DNA from 4 places in the Variovorax sp. PAMC26660 genome. Region 4 is predicted to be linked to each of the others. Evidence: predicted binding sites of a transcription regulator. Region 4 holds the regulator's gene; each other region holds the start of a gene.
The links. The regulator LexA, encoded in region 4, represses DNA repair genes until DNA is damaged. The targets are predictions, from matches to a motif close to ACTGTATNNNNATACAGT.

Region 1: a site for LexA is predicted at 1,253-1,270, ahead of recA (recombinase RecA). Genes of this name have one in related genera too.
Region 2: a site for LexA is predicted at 1,714-1,731, ahead of H7F35_RS22405 (PA0069 family radical SAM protein). Genes of this name have one in related genera too.
Region 3: a site for LexA is predicted at 2,163-2,180, ahead of H7F35_RS14610 (ATP-dependent helicase). Genes of this name have one in related genera too.

Annotation. Positions count from the first base shown of each region.
Region 1 is NZ_CP060295.1:2,291,368-2,296,521, forward strand. Features, by position in the region: gene recX (recombination regulator RecX) at 1-25, opposite strand, end outside; gene recA (recombinase RecA) at 77-1,189, opposite strand; gene H7F35_RS11095 (MarR family winged helix-turn-helix transcriptional regulator) at 1,336-1,821, shown strand; gene H7F35_RS11100 (response regulator transcription factor) at 1,886-2,560, shown strand; gene H7F35_RS11105 (sensor histidine kinase) at 2,679-4,124, shown strand; gene H7F35_RS11110 (sporulation protein) at 4,191-4,388, opposite strand; gene H7F35_RS11115 (biotin--[acetyl-CoA-carboxylase] ligase) at 4,394-5,154, opposite strand, start outside.
Region 2 is NZ_CP060295.1:4,754,430-4,759,583, reverse strand. Features, by position in the region: gene H7F35_RS22410 (Bug family tripartite tricarboxylate transporter substrate binding protein) at 1-564, shown strand, start outside; gene H7F35_RS22405 (PA0069 family radical SAM protein) at 596-1,690, opposite strand; gene H7F35_RS22400 (GbsR/MarR family transcriptional regulator) at 1,811-2,413, shown strand; gene H7F35_RS22395 (thiol-disulfide oxidoreductase DCC family protein) at 2,475-2,906, shown strand; gene H7F35_RS22390 (class I SAM-dependent methyltransferase) at 2,973-3,917, shown strand; gene H7F35_RS22385 (SRPBCC domain-containing protein) at 4,238-5,154, shown strand, end outside.
Region 3 is NZ_CP060295.1:3,035,045-3,040,198, forward strand. Features, by position in the region: gene H7F35_RS14595 (ABC transporter substrate-binding protein) at 1-196, shown strand, start outside; gene H7F35_RS14600 (5'-methylthioadenosine/adenosylhomocysteine nucleosidase) at 210-992, shown strand; gene corA (magnesium/cobalt transporter CorA) at 985-1,971, opposite strand; gene H7F35_RS14610 (ATP-dependent helicase) at 2,193-4,310, shown strand; gene hpf (ribosome hibernation-promoting factor, HPF/YfiA family) at 4,627-4,956, shown strand; gene H7F35_RS14620 (PTS sugar transporter subunit IIA) at 5,143-5,154, shown strand, end outside.
Region 4 is NZ_CP060295.1:6,911,432-6,916,585, reverse strand. Features, by position in the region: gene H7F35_RS32415 (MFS transporter) at 1-53, opposite strand, end outside; gene H7F35_RS32410 (D-2-hydroxyacid dehydrogenase family protein) at 58-1,065, opposite strand; gene H7F35_RS32405 (hypothetical protein) at 1,156-1,536, opposite strand; gene lexA (transcriptional repressor LexA) at 1,675-2,358, opposite strand; gene H7F35_RS32395 (asparaginase) at 2,432-3,394, shown strand; gene adk (adenylate kinase) at 3,430-4,086, opposite strand; gene kdsB (3-deoxy-manno-octulosonate cytidylyltransferase) at 4,223-4,996, opposite strand; gene H7F35_RS32380 (Trm112 family protein) at 4,993-5,154, opposite strand, start outside.

The DNA of each region.
Region 1 (5,154 bases), 2.8 Mb from region 4:
TGAGGGAAGGGGCTGCGAAAGCCATGCGGGGGTCGCTCGCGCGGCCCGCGCAACTTGCGAAGGGCCGCCGTCGAACTTACTCTGCCGCTGCCTTGTCGGCCTTCGGCGCCTTGGCGGGCTTCTCGGCCTTTTCGGGCTCTGCACCGGCATCGGCGGCCAGCAGCGGAATGCCCAGCGACTCGCGCACCTTGTTCTCGATCTCGCGCGACAGCTCGGGGTTCTCGCGCAGGAACTCACGGGCGTTGTCGCGGCCCTGGCCGATTTTTTCGCCGTTGTAGGCGTACCAGGCGCCCGACTTGTCGACGATCTTGGCGGTGACGCCCATGTCGATGATTTCGCCTTCGCGGCTGATGCCCTCGCCGAACAGGATGTCGAACTCCGCCGTCTTGAACGGAGGGCTGACCTTGTTCTTCACCACCTTCACCTTGGTTTCGTTGCCGATGGCTTCGTCGCCCTTCTTGATGGTGCCGATGCGGCGGATGTCCAGGCGCACCGAGGCGTAGAACTTCAGCGCATTGCCGCCGGTGGTGGTTTCGGGCGAGCCGAACATCACGCCGATCTTCATGCGGATCTGGTTGATGAAGATGACCATGCAGTTGGTCTTCTTGATCGTGGCCGTGAGCTTGCGCAGCGCCTGGCTCATCAGGCGGGCCTGCAGGCCGGGCAGCGAGTCGCCCATTTCGCCTTCGATTTCGGCCTTGGGCGTGAGCGCGGCGACCGAGTCGATGACGATCAGGTCGACGGCGCCCGAGCGCACCAGCGAGTCGACGATTTCGAGCGCCTGCTCGCCGGTGTCGGGCTGGCTGATCAGCAGGTCGGACAGGTTCACGCCGAGCTTCTGGGCGTACTGCACGTCGAGCGCATGTTCGGCGTCGACGAAAGCGCAGGTGCCGGCCTGCTTTTGCATTTCGGCGATGACCTGCAGCGTGAGCGTGGTCTTGCCCGAGGATTCCGGGCCGTAGATTTCGATCACACGGCCGCGCGGCAGGCCGCCGACGCCCAGGGCGATGTCCAGGCCCAGCGAGCCGGTGGAGACCACCTGGATGTCTTCGAGCGCTTCACCTTCGCCCAGCCGCATGATCGTGCCCTTGCCGAACTGCTTTTCGATCTGGGCCAGCGCGGCCTGCAGGGCCTTGGCCTTTTCACTGTTGGCGACCGAGATGCTTGCGCCCTTGACGACTGCGTCCATGTGGAAATCTCCTTGAAAATCAACGGTTGGTGTTCGGTTTCATCCATCTGCTTTTAACCACAGGCTGGATGCTTGAACAGTAGTGTAGAGGCTGGTTGTTTTGAGTAAACTCATTTTTTGGTCAGTTTGCTTTACCATTCGGCGCCATGTCCGAAGCCGCTTTCCCGACCGATCCCGATGCCTGGCGGCAGACCCACCTGGGCCGTCTGCTGGGCCATGCGATGCGCCGCTTCGACGAGCGCGTGCTGGCACTGATGGCGCACGACCTCGACGTGCCGCTGGCCCTGTCGAACCTCGCCGCCCGCGCCCAGGTGAGCGCCGCGCACGTGCACATCACGCGGCACCTGGCGCGCGAGGGTTCGCGCCTGACCGAGCTGGCCGAGCGCGCCGGCATGACCAAGCAGGCGATGGGCGCGCTGGTCGACCAGTGCGAGGCCTGGGGGCTGGTCACGCGCGGGCCCGATCCGCTCGATGCGCGCGCGCGCCGCGTGCTCTTCACCACCGACGGCCTGGCCTGGCTCGACGCCTTCCGCAGCGCGGTGACGCAGGCCGAGCGCGAGTTCCGCAGCAGCGTCGGCGATGACATCGCCACCGTGGTAACCATCGGACTGGAAGCCTACACAGCGGGCTAGACTCCGCCTGAGAGACAAATGCGAACGGCGCCGGCGCGGCGCCCGAACCGGCCGGAGGTGGCACATGAGAATTCTGATTGCCGAAGACGACCAGGTGCTGGCCGATGCCCTGCTGCGCAGCCTGCGCACTTCGGGCGCGGCGGTCGACCACGTGGCGAACGGCTCGCAGGCCGACACCGCGCTCATGACCCATGACGAATTCGACCTGCTGATCCTCGACCTCGGGCTGCCCAGCCTGCACGGCATCGAGATCCTCAAGCGCCTGCGCGCGCGCGGCTCGCAACTGCCGGTGCTGGTGCTGACCGCAGCCGACAGCGTGGAAGAGCGCGTGAAAGGCCTGGACCATGGCGCCGACGACTACATGGCCAAGCCCTTCAGCCTGCAGGAACTCGAAGCACGCGTGCGCGCCCTCACGCGGCGCGGCATGGGCACCACCAGCAACGCGATCCGCCACGGCCCGCTGGTCTACGACCAGGCCGGCCGCGTGGCCACCATCGACGGCAAGATGATCGAGCTGTCGGCTCGCGAACTCGGCCTGCTCGAAGTGCTGCTGCAGCGCGCCGGCCGGCTGGTCAGCAAAGACCAGTTGGTCGACCGGCTGTGCGAATGGGGCGAAGAGGTGAGCCTCAACGCCATCGAGGTCTACATCCACCGGCTGCGCAAGAAGATCGAGAAGGGGCCGGTGCGCATCGCGACCGTTCGCGGATTGGGCTACTGCCTGGAAAAGATCCAGTCCTGATGTGCCCGTACCTGCGGGAAATGCCGCGGAACCGGCTTCGCCGCGCCGCAAGCGGCATTGCCACCGGTAGAGGGTTGGCGGGGCGACACGAAGTGCGCGAAGCCCGGGGGCGAGTCAAGTGAAGCTGTTCCAGCGCGCCCAGCGCTCCCTGTTCGGCGAAATCCTCGACTGGATGCTCACGCCGCTGCTGCTGCTGGTGCCGGTGAGCATCGGCGTCACCTGGCTGGTGGCGCAGGGCATCGCCAACGCGCCCTTCGACCGCGCGCTCGAACACAACATCAAGGCGCTGGCCGAACTGGTGACGGTGAAGGAGGGCGAAACGCAGTTCGCGCTGTCGCAATCGGCACGCGAGATCCTTCGGGCCGACGATGCCGGCCACGTGTACTACCAGTTGGTCGACGGCCACGGCGCGCTGCTCGGCGGCGAGCGCGATCTGCCGCATCCCAATGTCGACGAGCCGCCGGGCCCGAACGTCGTGCTGCTGCACAACAGCGAGGTCCACGGCAAGCCGGTGCGCGTGGCCTCGCTCTGGATCGCCAGCGGCCGCGAAGAGGTGCCGGCCAGCCTGCTGCAACTGGCGGAGACGCGCGAGAAGCAGTCGGTGCTCGCCGCCGAGATCATCAAGGGCGTGCTGCTGCCGCAGTTCGCGATCCTGCCGTTGGCGGTGCTGCTGATCTGGCTGGCGCTGGTGCGCGGCATCAAGCCGCTGTCGGTGGTGGAGGCGCGCATTCGCGAACGGCGCCCCGGCGACCTGAGCCCGCTCGACGAATCTTCGGTGCCGCTCGAAGTGGTGCCGCTGGTGTCGTCGGTGAACGAGCTGCTGAACAAGCTCAACGATTCCATCGACACGCAAAAGCGCTTTCTGGCCGATGCGGCGCACCAGCTCAAGACGCCGCTGGCGGGCCTGCGCATGCAGGCCGACCTGGCCCAGCGCGAAGGCGCCAATGCCGACGAGCTGAAGCAGTCGCTCAAGCAGATCGGCCGCGCCAGCGTGCGCGCCACGCACACGGTGAACCAGTTGCTGTCGCTCGCGCGGGCCGAAGGCACCAGCGCCATGACCCACCAGCAGCCCTGCGACCTGGCGCGGCTCACCATCGAGGTGGTGCGCGAGGCCGTGCCGCGCGCGATCGAAAAGCGCATCGACCTGGGCTACGAGGGCGCCCAGACGGGTGCGCCCGGCGTCATGTTCGACGGCAACCCGACGCTGCTCAAGGAGCTGGTGCGCAACCTGGTCGACAACGCGCTCAACTACACGCCCTCGGCGCCCCCCGAACGACCCGGCCGGATCACCGTGCGCGTGCTGGCCGACCCCTTCGGCCATGTGCTGTTGCTGCAGGTGGAAGACAACGGCCCGGGCATCGCGGAGTCCGACCGCGAGCTGGTGTTCGAGCCCTTCTACCGCGTGCTCGGCAACGAGGCCGACGGCTCGGGGCTGGGCCTGCCGATCGTGCGCGAGATTGCCAACCAGCACCGCGCGCAGGTGAAGCTCGAAGACGCGCACCCCGGCAAGCATTCGCCGGGAGCGCTCTTCACGGTGCGCTTCGAGGGCGAGCACCTGGAGTGAGCCTGTCCGCTGAAAAGTGCAGTGCCAGTGCGGCGCATGCTCGCGCGCGGTGCCGGCTCGGGTGGATCAGGGCGCGGGTGCGCTGACCTTGGGTTCCTTGCGGATCTGCAGCCACTCGGGCCGGATCTGCCGCGCAAGCCGTTGCGGCTCGCGCTCGTTGAGGCCGGCCGGGGCCAGGCCGAAACCGACCAGATCACCGCGCGCCCACAGGAAGTAGCCGGCGTTGGCCAGCAGCAGGGCGACGAGTACCAGGCGCAATTTCATCCGCGTCAGAAGGCCATGCCGCGAGGGCGCACGCTCACTTCGTCGCTGGTGATCAGTTGCAGGCCGGCGTCGGTGCGCACCTGCAACTCGCCACCCCAGGCCACGCCTTCGCACAGGCCGGCGGTGCCGTCGCTCAGCACCACCTCGCGCCCGCGCAGCACGTCGCGCGCGGCAAAGCGTTCGGCGAATGGCGCGAAGCCGCCTTTCTCGAAGGCCAGCACGGTGCGCACCAGCGGCTCGGCCATCTCGCGCAGCACCTCGGGCGCGCTCGCCTCGGGCCGCCACTGGCGCAGCCACGCGGGCGGCGTGCGCATGCCGTCGCCTTCGCGCGCGCCGATGTTGATGCCGATGCCGATCACGACGTAGCGCTGCCCGTCCTGCCGCGCGGCCTGCGGCATCGCGGTCTCGATCAGGATGCCGACCAGCTTGCTGTCGTTGACCCACACATCGTTGGGCCACTTGAGCCCGATCTTGTGTTCGCCCGTCGGGTCGAGGCTTTCGGCCACGCTGACACCGACGGCGAGCGACAGGCCCGACCAGTCCGCGGGCGCCAGCGGCAGGCCCAGCGAAAAGGTGAGCGAGGCAGCGACCTCTTGCTGCGGCGCGCTTTGCCAGGGGCGACCGAGGCGGCCGCGTCCTGCCGTCTGGCGCTCGGCCACCAGCAGCACGGGCTCGGTGCGGCCGGCGCGCGCACGGCGCATCAGCTCGGTGTTGGACGAATCGACCTCGGCCACGGCCTCGACCGTGAAGCCCGGCAGCAGCGGCG
Region 2 (5,154 bases), 2.2 Mb from region 4:
TTCCACACGATGCACGACCTCGTCCAGTTCGCGCGGGCGAACCCGGGCAAGCTGAACTACGGCTCGGCCGGCGTCGGCTCTTCGCAGCACATGGCCGCCGCCGCATTCAGGAAGCTCACCGGCGTCGATATGACGCACATACCGTTCAAGGGCACGGCCCCGGCAATGGTCGAACTGATCGCGGGCCGTGTGGACACGATCATCACCACGGGAGCGACTCCTTTCATTCGTTCAGGAAAGCTGCGTGCACTGGCCGTGGCGGCCCGACAGCGTCTGCCTGCCCTGCCCGACGTGCCCACCTTCGAGGAAGCGGGCGTGGCGGGCTTCTACACAGACAGCTGGTACGGGCTCGTCGCGCCCGCCAACACACCGCGCCCTGCGCTGAACACGCTGAACGCCGCGCTGATCAAGACCATCGAGAGCCGGGAGATCCAGAAGCAGTTCGCCGACCAAGGCGCGCTTGCGGCCAGGCCGCTGTCGATCGACGAATACTGGCTGTTCGTCAGAAAGCAGATGCCAGAGGCCGCGGAACTGGTTCGCAACTCAGGCGCCACGATGGAGTGAGCTTGCGAGCGCGACCGGCGGCCTGCGAGCGTCAGAAAAGGTTGCCCTGCCCCACAGCGCCAGGTGGTCGGAACGCGGTGAGGTCCAGCGGAATCCGCTCGCGGTTGAAGCCCAGGCGATTCGTCGCCTTCTGGAAGCGCTGGTGGATCAGGTCGGCCCACAGCCCGCTGCCCTTCATGCGCGTGGCGAAGTCGGCGTCGTAGTCCTTGCCGCCGCGCATGTCGTGGATGCGCGCCATGATGCGGTCCGCGCGCTGCGGGTAGTGCAGCTCCAGCCATTCCTTGAACAGCGGGGCCACTTCCCATGGCAGCCGCACCACCGTGTAGAAGGCGCGGCGTGCACCCGCCTCCCATGCCGCTTCGAGCACATGCTCCATGTCTTCGGTGACGAAGGGAATCTGCGGCGCCACGCTCACGCCCACCGGCACGCCCGCCTCGGCCAGCGTGCGGATGGTGCGCAGGCGCCGATGCGGCGCGGCCGCGCGCGGCTCCAGCTTGCGGGCCAGTTCGCCGTCGAGCGTGGTGATGGTGATGTACACGGCCGCCAGGTGCTCGGCCGCCATCGGCGCGATCAGGTCGAGGTCGCGTTCGATCGCGCTCGACTTGGTGACCAGCGCGAAGGGATGCCGCACTTCTTTCAGCAGTTCGATGACCGAGCGCGTGAGCCGCAACTCGCGCTCGATGGGCTGGTAGCAGTCGGTGGCGGTGCCGATCGCGATCTGGCTCGGCCGATAGCTCTTGCGCCCGAGTTCGGCGCGCAGCACCTCGACGATGTTGCGCTTGGCGATCAGCTTGGTCTCGAAGTCCAGGCCGGGCGAAAGGTTCAGGTAGCTGTGCGTGGGCCGCGCAAAGCAGTAGATGCAGCCGTGTTCGCAGCCGCGATAAGGATTGAGCGCGCGGTCGAAGTAGATGTCGGGCGAGTCGTTTTCGGTAAGCACCGACTTCACGTCCTCGAAGCGCACTTCGGTCGCAATCGGCATCAGGCCTTCGGCCTCGGCGGCGCCGTCTTCGAGCGTGCCCCAGCCGTCGTCGAAGGCGTCGCGCTCGTCCTTCGAGAAACGGTGCGCCAGCCGCGTGGCCGCACCACGGCCCTTGATGATGTGAATGGGAACCTGGGCAGCGGGCATGGCAAATCCTTCGCGTGGAATTTACTGTTTATTCATACAGTATTCCACCGATTCGCAGGCACCACTCTGTTTTTACATTTCTCTATTGACAGAAATATAGGAAATCCTAAACTCACGGCCATGGAACTCACTGACATTCAACGCAAGTTCGTCCTGCACTGGGGCGAAATGGGGTCCATGTGGGGCGTCAACCGCACCGTCTCGCAAATCCACGCACTGCTCTTCGCCCACGGCAAGCCGATGCACGCCGAAGAGCTGTCCGACACGCTGGGCGTTGCGCGCTCCAACGTCAGCAACAGCCTGAAAGAACTGCAGGCCTGGAATCTCGTGCGCGTCACCCACACCATGGGCGACCGCCGCGACTATTTCGAGACCAGCGTCGACGTGTGGGAACTGTTCCGCACGGTCGTTCGCGAGCGCAAGGAGCGCGAGTTCGACCCCACGGTCCGCATGCTGCGCGAGCTGGTCACCAGCCCCGACTTCCAGAAGGAACCGGCCGACGCGCAGGACCGCATCCGATCCACCATGGAACTCATGGACAAGCTCGCGACCTGGGCCGACGAGATGCTGCGGCTGTCGCCCGGCACGCTCGACAAGGTGCTGACACTGGGTGCCAGCGTGCAGAAGTTCGTGCGTGGTGATGCCGCGTCCACGGACAAGGGTGGCAGCGGTGGCAAGGGCGAAGACCCCGACGCGCACCACGCCAGTCTTCCGATGATCTGAGTTCTCTTTTTTTTGCCTATCAATTTCTGTTTCAACTGAAATATCGAGAAAAAAGAACGCCATGACCAGCACCGCCCTCGTCACGTACCCGCTCACCGTCTACTTCGACGCCACCTGCGCGCTTTGCGTGGCCGAAATGGGCGCCATGAAGGCGCGCGACGCAGCCGGTCGGCTGGATCTTGTCGATTGCTCGCCCACCGACTTCTCAGGCGGCCCGGCCCCGCGTGAAGCGCTGATGACGGCGATGCACGCGGTCGATGCCAGCGGCCGCGTGCTGTCCGGCGTCGGCGCCATCCGCGCCTGCCGCACGGCGGTGGGCCTGCCGGCTGGCGGCTTCCTGCTTGACCTGCCGCTCGTCGGGGCGCTGGCCGATCGTGCCTACGCCGGGCTCGCGCGCAACCGCTACCGGCTGCCGCGATGGCTTGTCGCGCGGCTCGTGGGACGTGGCGCCATCGCGCCGGTCACCTGCGCAGACGACAACTGCCGCGTCTGAGAACGAACGAATCACGCTGTCACGCCCCCTGGGAATCACAAGAAACCAACGTCCGAAGGAGCCTCGATGCCCAACGTCTTCCAGCCCGACTTCCGCATGCCCGGCACGTCCGAAGCGGCACGACCCGCGATGGCCTCGCCGATCACACGCGAAGACACGCAGGACTACTTCACCGAGGTCGCCGTCGACTACAGCGCCTGGAGCCCGAGCTACAACATGCACTTCGGCTTCTGGCGCCTCGGCCTCAACCCGCTGCGGCGCGAAGGCATGCTGGTGGAGATGAATCGTGCGGTCGGCCGGGCGCTCAAGCTCGATGAAGCGGCGAGCCCTTCGCAGCGCCGCTGCGTACTCGACCTGGGCTGCGGCGCCGGCGCCACCGCGCGCACGCTGGTCGGCGACGACGCTTCGCTCTATGCGGTCACAGTGACCAACGTACCGGTACAAAACGGCATCGCCGCGCGGCTCGACGCCAAGGCCGGCGTGGCCGATCGCGTCGCGCACATCGAAGCCGACTACACGCGCACCGGCCTGCCCGCCGCGCAGGCCGATGGCGCCTGGGCCCTCGAAAGCGCCTGCTACGCCGAGGGCACCGCCAAGGTCGACTTCGTGCGCGAGGCCGCGCGTCTGCTGAAGCCCGGCGCACGGCTGGTGGTGATCGACGGTTTCCTGCTGCGCAAGAAGCCCGGTCGCATCGCCGGCTGGCTGCATCGCCTGTGGGCCGACAGCTGGGCCGTGCCGACGCTGGCCATGCGCGAAGACTTCACTGCCGCTCTGCGCAACAACGGCTTCGAGGACATCCAGTTCAAGTCGCTGCGCTGGCGTATCGCGCCCAGCGCGCTGCACATCCCCGTGCTGGCCACGCGGTTCACGCTGGCCGAACTCTGGAAGGCGCGCGGCCGGCTGAGCCCCTGGCGCCGCAAGCACATCGTGGCGAGTTACTGCGCGCTGGCGCTCGGCATGTTCTGGCGGGACTTCGACTACGGGATGGTGACGGCTACTCGCAGTGCCTGAGTTCTTTGGCGCTGCTGTTCGAGGCGAGTGCGAATGACACCAGGAGCTCCCCTCCGCGAATGTCCCCCGCTTCGCTCCTCCTTTATTTCGCTGCGGGGAGCACCCGGTGTCATTCGCACAGGGGCACGCTGCTGGTGATCGCCGATCAACGACTGCTCCGCATAACGCTCACGCCGATACGGGGCTCTTTTTAGCTAAATAAAGGAGGAGCGAAGCGGGGGACATTCGCGAAAAAGAGCACCGTGTCGGCGGGAGCGTCGCCCTGAACAACAAACGTCAAACACAACGCAACAATCAGACGACAAGGAGCACAGGAGCCCATGAGCACAGAACACGAAGACACCCGCCTGTCCGAACTGGCGCCCGCCACACCCAACGACGGCGAGCCGACTGATGAACCCCGTCGCCGCATGCCCTTCGCCTGGTTCTGGCCCCTGCTGGCCGGCGCGGCGGTCGCGCTGCTGCTGCGCATTGCCTTCAGCGGCGGACCGGGCCACCGCTTCTCGCCGATGCTCGGCTCCTTCGTCTATTTCGTGCCCTCGCTTTGCGGCGCGGTCACGGTCTACATGGCCGAGCGCACCGAACGGCGCAGCTGGGGCTACTACCTCTGGGCGCCCTGGGTCTCCACCGCACTGTTCGTGACCGGCACCCTGGCGATCTTCATCGAAGGCCTGATCTGCGCGATCGTGATCATCCCGCTGTTCGCGGTCATGGGCAGCGTTGGCGGCCTTGCAATGGGCATCGTGTGCCGCATCACGAACTGGCCCAAGCCCGCGCTGTACAGCTTCGCGATGCTGCCGCTGATACTCGGAGCCATCGAGCCCCAACTGCCCGACCCCGACCAGTTCTCCTACACCTCTCGCACGCTCTTCATCGCCGCGCCCACCGAGCGCGTGTGGCACGAGCTGAACGACGCGCGCGACATCCGCCCGAGCGAAGTCGGCGATGCCTGGGCCTACCGCATCGGCGTGCCGATGCCGGTGTCCGGCGTGACCGTCGATACGCCCGAGGGCCGCGTGCGCCAGGTGCAGTGGCAAAAGAACGTGCACTTCGACGAAATCATCACCGACTGGCAACCGGGCCGCGTGCTGAAGTGGCGCTACCGCTTCACGCCCGACTCCTTCCCTGCCGGCGCGCTGGACGACCACGTCATGATCGGCGGCCAGTACTTCGACCTGCGCGACTCCACCTACACGCTGACACCGCGCAACGGCGGCACCGAGTTGCGCATCGACGT
Region 3 (5,154 bases), 3.5 Mb from region 4:
GGTGAAGGCCAAGAGCACGACCAAGCAAGCCGACCGCGATGCGCTCTACAAGAAGGCGCAAGTCATTTTCAAGGAGCAGGCGCCGTGGTTCACCATCGCTCACGCAGTGCAGTTGAAGCCGGTGCGCAAGGAAGTGATCGACTTCAAGCTGAGCCCCTTCGGCCGTCACACCTTCTACGGCGTGGACATGAAGTGATGGACGTGGCCGCATGAGTGGTGTCGCACCCGTCGCCATCGTGGCGGCCATGCACGAGGAACTGAGAGCGTTGCTCGCGCAGATGCCTGACGAGCAGCGTGTTCGTGTGGCCGGGCGCGACTTCTGGGTGGGCCATCTGCAGGGCCAGCCCGTGGTCGCGGTGCTGTCGCGCATCGGCAAGGTCGCTGCGGCGGTGACGGCCACGGTGCTGCTGGAGCGCTTCGGCGTGCGCGCGATCGTGTTCACCGGCGTGGCGGGTGGCCTGGCACCCGGTGTGAACGTCGGCGACGTGGTCGTTGCAACCGAGCTGCTGCAGCACGACATGGACGCCTCGCCGCTTTTCCCCAAACACGAGGTGCCGCTGATGGGCATGGCGCGCTTTGTGGCCGACGCGGCCATCGGCAACGCGCTGTCGGCCGTGGCGGCCGATGTGCTGCGCGACCCGGTGGCCTTGATCGGCCAGCAAGCCGTCGACGAGTTCAGCCTTCGGCAGCCCAGGGTGCACCGTGGCCTGCTGGTGAGTGGCGACCGTTTCGTATCGACCACGGCAGAGAGCGCAGCCTTGCAGCGCGATCTGCCCGATGCGCTCGCGGTCGAGATGGAAGGCGCGGCAATGGCACAGGTGTGCCACGACTACGGCGTGCCGTTCGCCGCGATGCGCACGATTTCAGACCGTGCCGACGATGCCGCGCACGGCGACTTCGCGCGCTTCGTGGTGGAGGTGGCGAGCCGCTACAGCCTCGCGCTGGTCGGCGCGTGGCTCGCCACGCTGCCTGCCGAGACCCCGGCTACTTGAGCCAGCCGCGCCGGCGGAAGTACCACATCGGCCCCAGCGCGCTCGCCGCCATCAGCACGAGGGCGTATGGATAGCCCATGGACCAGTCCAGCTCGGGCATGAACTTGAAGTTCATGCCGTAGATGCTCGCGATCAGCGTGGGCGGCAGCAGCGCCACGCTGGCCACCGAGAAGATCTTGATGGTCTTGTTCTGGTTGATGTTGATGAAACCGACGGTCGCATCCATCAGGAAGTTGATCTTGTCGAACAGGAAGGCCGTGTGGTTGTCCAGCGACTCGATGTCGCGCAGGATCTGCCGCGCTTCTTCGAACTGCTCGGCATTGAGCATCTTGCTGCGCATCATGAAGCTGACCGCGCGGCGCGTGTCCATCACGTTGCGGCGGATGCGGCCGTTCAAGTCTTCCTGCCGCGCGATGAGGCCGAGCACCTCGCCGGCCAGCTCGTCGGTGACGTTGCCCGAGAGCACTTTCTTGCCGGCCACTTCGAGTTCGTCGTAGATGTTCTCCAGCGTGTCGGCCGAGTATTCGGCGTCCGCGTCGAACAGCTTGAGCATCACTTCCTTGGCGTCTTCGATCAGCCCCGGTGCACGGCGTGCGCGCATGCGCAGCAGACGGAACACGGGCACGTCTTCGTCATGGATCGAGAACAGCACGCCGCGGCTGCGCAGGTCGGTGTTGTGCTGGTTGAGGATGAAGGCGACGCGCACGGTGCGCGGGTCTTCGTCGTCGTCGATCAGGAAGTCGGAGCGGATGTGCAGCTCGCCGTTGTCTTCCTCGTAGAAGCGGGCGGACTCCTCGATGTCCTCGTCCATCGCATCTTCGGGAATCGAGAGGCCGTAGTACTGCTTGATCCAGCGCTTTTCTTCGAGCGTGGGCGATTCGAGGTCGACCCAGATCGGCTGGAACTTGGAGAGCTCTTCGAGCGCCTCGATCTCTTCCTGGACGAGGCGGCCGTTGGCGAGCGTAAAGATATTGAGCATGGGCTCACTCCCGGGGATGACTGAACGATGGGCGAGGGAGGGGCGCTTTCAATTCCCGGGCCCGACGTGAGCGATCAGGCCGTCCGAAAGGGAGTTGAAAGCTGCCGAGACGGGGCGGTTTCCATGGGGACAGTCTCCAGTTGCAGCGAGGCGCGATTATGTCACTGGCCATTGGATGGCATCGAGGGTGGACTGGACAGGCATACAGTAAAGTCGCGCCCATGCAGACTGCTGCGCTCCCCGTTTTTTCCACCACCGCGACGACCCAGTCCGAGCGTCTTGCCGCGGCGCTGGCAACGCTCAATGAAGCGCAGCGCGCGGCGGTCGAGCATGGGGTGGGCGCGGCCGTGGGTGGCGACCATCGCCCGCTGCTCGTGATTGCCGGCGCGGGCTCCGGCAAGACCAGCACGCTGGCGCATCGGGTGGCGCATCTGATCGCGGGTGGCGTCGATCCGCAACGACTGCTGCTGCTGACTTTCTCGCGCCGTGCCGCGCAGGAAATGGGGCGCCGTGCGGGCCAGGTGCTGGGGCGGGTGCTCGGCCTGCAATCGGCGGTGCCGCCTGCGCTGCAATGGGCTGGCACCTTTCACGGCATCGGCGCGCGGCTGCTGCGCGAGTACGCACCGCAGATCGGCCTGGACGAGAACTTCACCATCCACGACCGGGGCGATGCCGAAGACCTGATGGGGCTGGTGCGGCACGAGCTGGGCCTGTCGTCCACCGTCAATCGTTTCCCGCGCAAGGGCACCTGCCTGTCGATCTACTCGCGCTGCGTCAACACCCGCGCGCCGCTGGCCGAGGTGCTCAAGGAATCCTTTCCCTGGTGCGACGAATGGGAGGCCGAACTCAAGAAACTGTTCGGTGGCTACGTGGAGGCCAAGCAGCAGCAGAACGTGCTCGACTACGACGACCTGCTGCTCTACTGGGCCGAGATGGTCGCCGAGCCCACGCTGGCCGCGCAGATCGGCGCGCGCTTCGACCATGTGCTGGTCGACGAATACCAGGACACCAACCTGCTGCAGGCCTCGATCCTGCTGGCGCTCAAGCCCGATGGCCGTGGCGTGACGGTGGTGGGCGACGACGCGCAGTCGATCTATTCGTTTCGCGGCGCGACGGTGCGCAACATCCTCGACTTTCCCTCGCAGTTCACGCAGGCGGCGCGCTTGGTCACGCTGGAGCGCAACTACCGTTCGACGCAGCCGATCCTCGATGTGTCGAACCGTGTGATCGCGCATGCGGCCGAGCGGCACGCCAAGACGCTCTGGACCGACAAGCCCTCGGCCGGCAAGCCGCTGCTGGTGCTCGTGCCCGACGATGCGGGGCAGGCGCGCTGGGTGGCCGACAAGGTGCTCGCGCATCGCGAGGGCGGGCTGGCGCTGAAGTCGCAGGCGGTGCTGTTCCGCACCTCGGCGCACAGCGCGGGGCTCGAACTCGAACTGGCGCGGCGCAACATCCCCTTCATGAAATATGGCGGCCTCAAGTTCCTGGAGGCCTCGCATGTGAAAGACCTGCTCGCGGTGCTGCGCTTTGCCCAGAACCCGCGCGGGCGCATGGCGGGCTTTCGCGTGACGCAGTTGATTCCGGGCATCGGGCCTGTCACCGGCACGCGGCTGCTCGATGCGATGGACCAGGCGGCCGATCCTGTCGCAGCGGTGCGCGATTTCGTGCCGCCGTCTGCAGCACGCGCGCAATGGGCTGACTTCGTAAAAGCCTATGCCGCGCTGCGTGCGCCTTCACTGACATGGCCGGCCGATGTGGAACTGGCGATGGACTGGTATCAGCCGCATCTGGAGCGGCTGTACGAGGACACCTCCGGCGTGCGCCGTGCCGACGTCGAGCAGCTTGCACGGCTTGCCGCCGGCTATGGTTCGCGCGAGAGCTTCCTCACCGAACTCACGCTCGATCCGCCCGAAGCCACCAGCGATCGCCCCGGGCCGCCGCTGCTCGACGAGGACTTCCTGATCCTCTCGACCATCCATTCGGCCAAGGGGCAGGAATGGAGTTCGGTGCATGTGCTCAACGTGGTCGACGGCTGCATGCCGGCCGACGTGGCGCAGGGCGCGCACGAACTCGAAGAAGAGCGCCGGCTGCTCTACGTGGCGATGACGCGGGCGCGTGACCATCTGCACCTGCTGGTGCCGCAGCGCTTCTACATCCCGCAGCAGGCGGCGCGCGGTGACCGGCATCTGTACGCGAACCGCACGCGCTTCATTCCCGACGCCGATCTCGCGGGCTTCGAGCAGCAGGCCTGGCCGCCTGCGCCGGTGTTGCCTCCCGCGGTGCCGCCGCCGGCCGCCGTGATCGACCTGCGCAACCGCATGCGCGCCGCTTGGCGCTGAGCGAGCCGGCCCTTCGGGCTGCATGGTCACCGCCGCACGCCAGCGCAAACACTTGCTTTCAAAGCGCCGCAGCGGCTGCCCTGCTGGCGTTGTCCGCTATGGATTGAATAGCGGATCATGCGGCGCTTTGCGCGCCCCGCACCCCCGGGCAACTCGGGTATTGCAATACCGTGACAGCTTGGGCATAGTGAATCGACCGACCCTTCTTTCCTCTTCTTCCCTTCCTCTCCCTCTCCCCCCGATTCACTGTTTCGCCGGCCACGCTCCATTCCGGAGCGGGGTCATTTCCCCAACCGTTAATTCCAGGAGGTCATTCATGAATTTGACGATCAGCGGTCATCACCTCGACGTCACACCTGCCTTGCGCACCTACGTCACGAGCAAGCTGGACCGGATCACACGGCACTTCGACCAGGTGGTCGATGTGAAGGTGATCCTCACGGTGGAAAAGCAGAAGGAAAAGGAACGCCGCCAAAGGGCGGAATGCAACATCCACGTCAAGGGCAATGACATGTTCGCGGAGTCGAGCCACGCTGATCTCTACGCTGCGGTCGATGAACTGGTCGACAAGCTCGACCGGCAGGTGGTGCGTCACAAGGACCGCCTGCAGGATCACCATCACGCGGCGCCCAAGCGCCTGATGTAAGAGCCCCGGGGGCTCAAGCCACGAGCCGCCTTCGGGCGGCTTTTTGTTTTCCGACTGTCGTGCTGGGGCTTTGCAAGTCCCTACGAGGCGTACGAGGCCTCAAGGCAACATGTAAACAAAAAGTAGATAGGGGGACTGGGGGTTTTTACCAAGCGGGTGCATAATCGCGCCCGCTCTGCACCCACCATGAATCGCCTC
Region 4 (5,154 bases):
TTGCCGGCCAGCAGCGCCCAGAGCGCGCCCCGCGGCGCGGGCTGCCGACTCATGAATTCACCGGCGAACCTGCAGCGCGCCTGGATTCACGATGTTCGTGGGATTGCCGTTGATGTAGCTCACGACGTTGTCGAACGCCTGGCCGAAATAGCTCTCGTAGCTTTCCTGCTCGACATAGCCGATGTGCGGCGTGCAGATGCAGTTTTCCAGCCGCAGCAGGGCATGGCCTTGCAGCGGCGGCTCGCTCTCGAACACGTCGATGGCCGCCAGGCCCGGGCGCCCGCGATTGAGCGCGGCAAGCAGGGCATCGGCTTCGACCAGCTCGGCGCGGGAGGTGTTGACGAACAGCGCCGTCGGCTTCATGCGCGAGAGGTCTTCCAGCGTGATGAGGCCGTTGGTTTCTTCGTTCAGCCGCAGATGCACCGACAGCACGTCGGCCTGGGCAAAGAATTCGTGGCGGTTCTGCGCCACCTGAAAGCCGTCGGATCGGGCCTTGGCGCAGCTCGCTTCGCGGCCCCAGATCACGACCTGCATGCCGAATGCCTGCCCGTAGCGCGCGACCAGTTGGCCGATGCGGCCATAGCCCCAGATGCAGAGCGTCTTGCCCTTGAGCACCGAGCCGAGCCCGAAGTTGGGTGGCATCGAGGCCGACTTGAGCCCCGATTGCTGCCACGCCCCGTGCTTGAGGTTGCTGATGTACTGCGGCAGTCGGCGCATGGCCGCCATGATCAGAGCCCATGTGAGCTCTGCAGGCGCCTGGGGGGAGCCAGTGCCTTCGGCCACCGCAACGCCCCGCTCGGTGCAGGCCGTGACGTCGATGTGGCCACCGACCCGTCCGGTTTGCGAAATGAGCTTGAGCTTGGGCAGCTTTTCGATCAGCTGGCGCGAAATCTGGCTGCGCTCTCGGATCAGCACGATCACGTCGGCATCCTTGAGGCGAACCGAGAGTTGTCCGATGCCTTTGACCGTGTTGGTGTAGACCTTGGCCGCGTACGCGTCCAGCTTGGCGGCACAGCGCAATTTGCGCACGGCGTCCTGGTAGTCGTCGAGGATCACAATGTTCATGGCGTGCCATTGTGCCTCGCAGCATTGGGATGTCGCGCCTGTGAACGTTTGGATACCCACCCCAGAAGGCTTTCGCAGGGGTGTTCGGGCTCAGTGCAGGTGTGCCGAACGGGGGGCGGTGGCCATGATTTCCGCCGTTTCGAGCGCCGCCAGTCGGTCGAGTTCTGCGCACACATCGGCCATGCGGCCCGAGATCACGACACGGTTGTTGGTGCGTTGTGAGCCCTGCCGGTCAATCACGCGAACCACGCGCAGCGGGCGTGCCGGTGCGGCGGCTGCCGTTGGCGACGTGGCGGCGTTGGCAGACCGGGTGGTGCAGGCGGGACGCACTGCGACGTAGCGCAGCCCGGCCGAGGTTTCGCTGTGGTCGAGCTTGTCCAGCCGGTGAGGGCGGCGAGCCGGCATCAGGCGGCTGGCGAGCGATTGCAGCGGCATCCAGAAATCAGCGATGGCGAGGAGGGCGATTCCCATGTGAACTCCAAAAAAATATGAGGTTGAACACAGGCAGGATTTCTTGAATCGGCCGCGACAGGGTGATGGCGACTTCGCGCCATACGCCCGCCACCTGTTGCGGCCGGATGGGGTGCTGCTGCAAGCAGGCCGTGCGGCCTACATCAGCATGGTGTTGCGGATGAGTCCGACAGCGAGGCCTTCGATTTCGAAAGGTTCGCCGGGCTGGACGATGATGGTCGGGTAGTCGGGGTTTTCGGCGTGCAGCTCGATCACCAGCTTGTTGCGCTTCAGGCGCTTGACCGTGACTTCGTCGCCAAGGCGCGCCACCACGATCTGGCCGTTGCGCGCTTCCTTGGTGGCCTGCACGGCGAGCAGGTCGCCGTCCATGATGCCGGCGTCGCGCATCGACATGCCGCGCACCTTGAGCAGGTAGTCGGGCTGGCGCTGGAACAGCGTGTTCTCGACGTAGTAGGTCTGGTCGATGTGCTCTTGCGCCAAGATGGGCGAGCCGGCTGCGACGCGACCGATGAGCGGCAGCGCCAATTGCGCCATGCCGGGCAGCGAGAGCGAGAACTGGCCGCCTTCGCGATGGCGTGTTTCGTTGAGCGAACGCAACGCGTCGCCCTTGAGGCGGATGCCGCGCGAGGTGCCGCTGACGAGTTCGATCACACCCTTGCGGGCGAGCGCCTGCAGGTGTTCTTCGGCGGCGTTGGCCGACTTGAACCCCAGCTCGTTGGCGATTTCGGCGCGCGTTGGCGGCGCACCGGTACGTGCGATGGCGCTCTGGATCAGGTCCAGGATCTGCTGCTGGCGGGCTGTAAGCTTCACGGCGAACTGCATATGTGGTTCCTTGCGGCACTGGCTATTTATCCAGTGCCTGTATTTTTAACCAGTTTTTAGAAGTTGACAAGCCATGGCCAATGCCCCTTTGTCCGAGTTGCGTCGCGTGGTGGTTCTGGGCACCGGCGGAACCATTGCCGGCCGGGCGGCCAGCAGCGGCGACAACATCGGCTACACCGCCGGGCAGGTGGGGGTGGCCGACCTGCTGGGCGGCATCGAGGCGCCAGAGGGCGTGACGCTGGTGGCGGAGCAGGTGGCGCAGGTCGACAGCAAGGACATGTCGCTCGACATCTGGCAGAAACTTGCGCAGCGCTGCGTGCATTGGCTGGCGCAGCCCGATGTGGTCGGGGTGGTGATCACGCATGGCACCGACACCTTGGAGGAAACGGCGTTCTTCCTGCATTCGGTGATTGCGTCGGCCAAACCTGTAGTGCTGACCTGCGCGATGCGCCCGGCCACAGCCCTGGCGCCGGACGGCCCTCAGAACGTGCGTGACGCCATCGTGGTGGCGGCAACGGCCGGTGCGCATGGCGTGACGGTGGTTTGCGCCGGCACGGTCCACAGTGGCGTGGATATTCAAAAGGTGCACACCTATCGGCTCGATGCCTTCGCCTCGGGCGATGCCGGCCCGATCGGCTACGTGGAAGAAGGAGCGGTGCGCCGTGTCAGGGCGTGGCCCGAAGGTGCCGCGCTCGAGGCCTCGAAAGCCCTGGATGCCGTGGGTCAGTGGCCCCGCGTCGAGATCGTCATGAGCCACGCTGGCGCAAGCGGTGCGCTCGTCGATGCGCTGCTGCAGGTTGGGGGCGCCGAGCCTGTGCGTGGGCTGGTTCTGGCTGCGACCGGCAACGGCACGCTGCACCATGCGCTGGAAGCGGCAGCGCTCAAGGCGCAAGACCGTGGTGTTGCCGTGCTGCGTGCCACGCGATGTGCCAACGGACGCATCCTGCCCAGGCCGGACGACCGGCTGCGCGATGCCGGCGCGCTCACGCCGGTGAAGGCGCGCATCGCGCTGATGCTGGAATTGCTGGGGAAATAAAAACCGCCCTGTCGAAGGGCGGCCGGAAAGTCAGATCAGCTGCTCAGCGCAGCCAGTGCACGTTGCGTGATTTCATCGACCGTGCCCACGCCCTTGATGGCGCGGTATTTCGGCGCGGCGGCCGGATCGGTCTTGGCCCAGGCCGAGTAGTAGTCGACCAGCGGGCGCGTCTGCTGGCTGTAGACGTCGAGCCGCTTGCGCACGGTTTCTTCCTTGTCGTCCTCGCGCTGGATCAGCTCTTCGCCGGTCACATCGTCCTTGCCTTCGATCTTGGGCGGATTGAATTTGACGTGGTACGTGCGGCCTGAGGCAGGGTGTGAGCGGCGACCGCTCATGCGCTCGATGATGTCGCTGAAGGGCACATCGATTTCAAGCACGTAGTCGAGCTTGACGGCTGCCGCCTTCATGGCGTCGGCCTGCGGAATGGTGCGCGGGAAACCGTCGAACAGAAAGCCGCTGGCGCAGTCGGCCTGTGCGATGCGTTCTTTCACGAGATTGATGATCAGGTCGTCGCTGACCAGTGCGCCGGCGTCCATGACGGCCTTGGCCTGCAGCCCCAACGGCGTGCCGGCCTTGACGGCGGCGCGCAGCATGTCGCCGGTCGAGATTTGAGGGATGCTGTATTTCTGGCAGATGAAGGCCGCTTGCGTGCCTTTGCCCGCTCCGGGCGCGCCCAGCAAAATTAGTCTCATGGTGTCCTCGGACGGTTCTTAGATTTTGTGTCGCGCCGAGCGTCGGCCCGAAGGCTGGGCAAGGCGGAGTTGCATCGAGGATAGCACGCGTGCCAGTGAGGATTTTCCCTTGTCTTCACTCGGGCGACACCTCGCCTCAGGGGGAGGTTTTCGCTGCAAAGACCGCGCGCACGCGAGCCAGGTCTTCGGGGGTGTCGATGCCGGGGCCGGGTGCGACATGGCTCACATGCACTGCAATGCGATGCCCGTGCCACAGCGCGCGCAACTGCTCGAGTGCTTCGGTCGCTTCGACGGGGGACGGTGGCAGCGATGGAAACTTGCGCACGAAGCCCGCGCGATAGCCGTAGATACCGATGTGGCGCAAGGGGGCCGGAGTCGGCAGCACGGTCGGCGCCGCGCCGTTGACGGAGCCGTCGCGCCACCAAGGGATTGGCGCGCGGCTGAAATAGAGAGCGTGGCCCTGCGCGTCGAGCACGGCCTTCACGACGTTCGGGTTCATGAAGTCGCTGATCGAATCGATCTCGTGCGCCGCGGTGCTCATGGCGGCCTGCGGGTGAGCCTCCAGTTCGGCCGCCACGGCGTCGATCAGGGCGGGGTCGATCAATGGTTCGTCACCCTGCACGTTGACGACGATGTCGTCGCCGTCGAGGCCCAGTTGCTCGCAGGCTTCGGCCAGCCGGTCGGTGCCGCTGGGGTGGTCCTGGCGCGTCAGGATGGCTTCGACGCCATGCGCCTTACAGGCCGAAATGATGGACGGATCGTCCCCGGCGACGACCACACGTGCTGCACCCGATTCGCTGGCGCGCTGGGCAACGCGCACCACCATGGGCACGCCGGCGATGTCGGCGAGGGGTTTGTTGGGCAGCCGTGTCGACGCCAGTCGCGCCGGCACGAGGACGGTGAAACTCACAGCCCCAGCTCGTCGTCGGACAGCGTGCGGGCTTCGTTCTCGAGCAGCACCGGGATGCCGTCGCGCACCGGATAGGCCAGACGCGCACTGCGCGAGCACAGCTCTTGCTTCTCGGGGTTCCAGGTCAAAGGGCCCTTGGTGACGGGGCAGACGAGCAG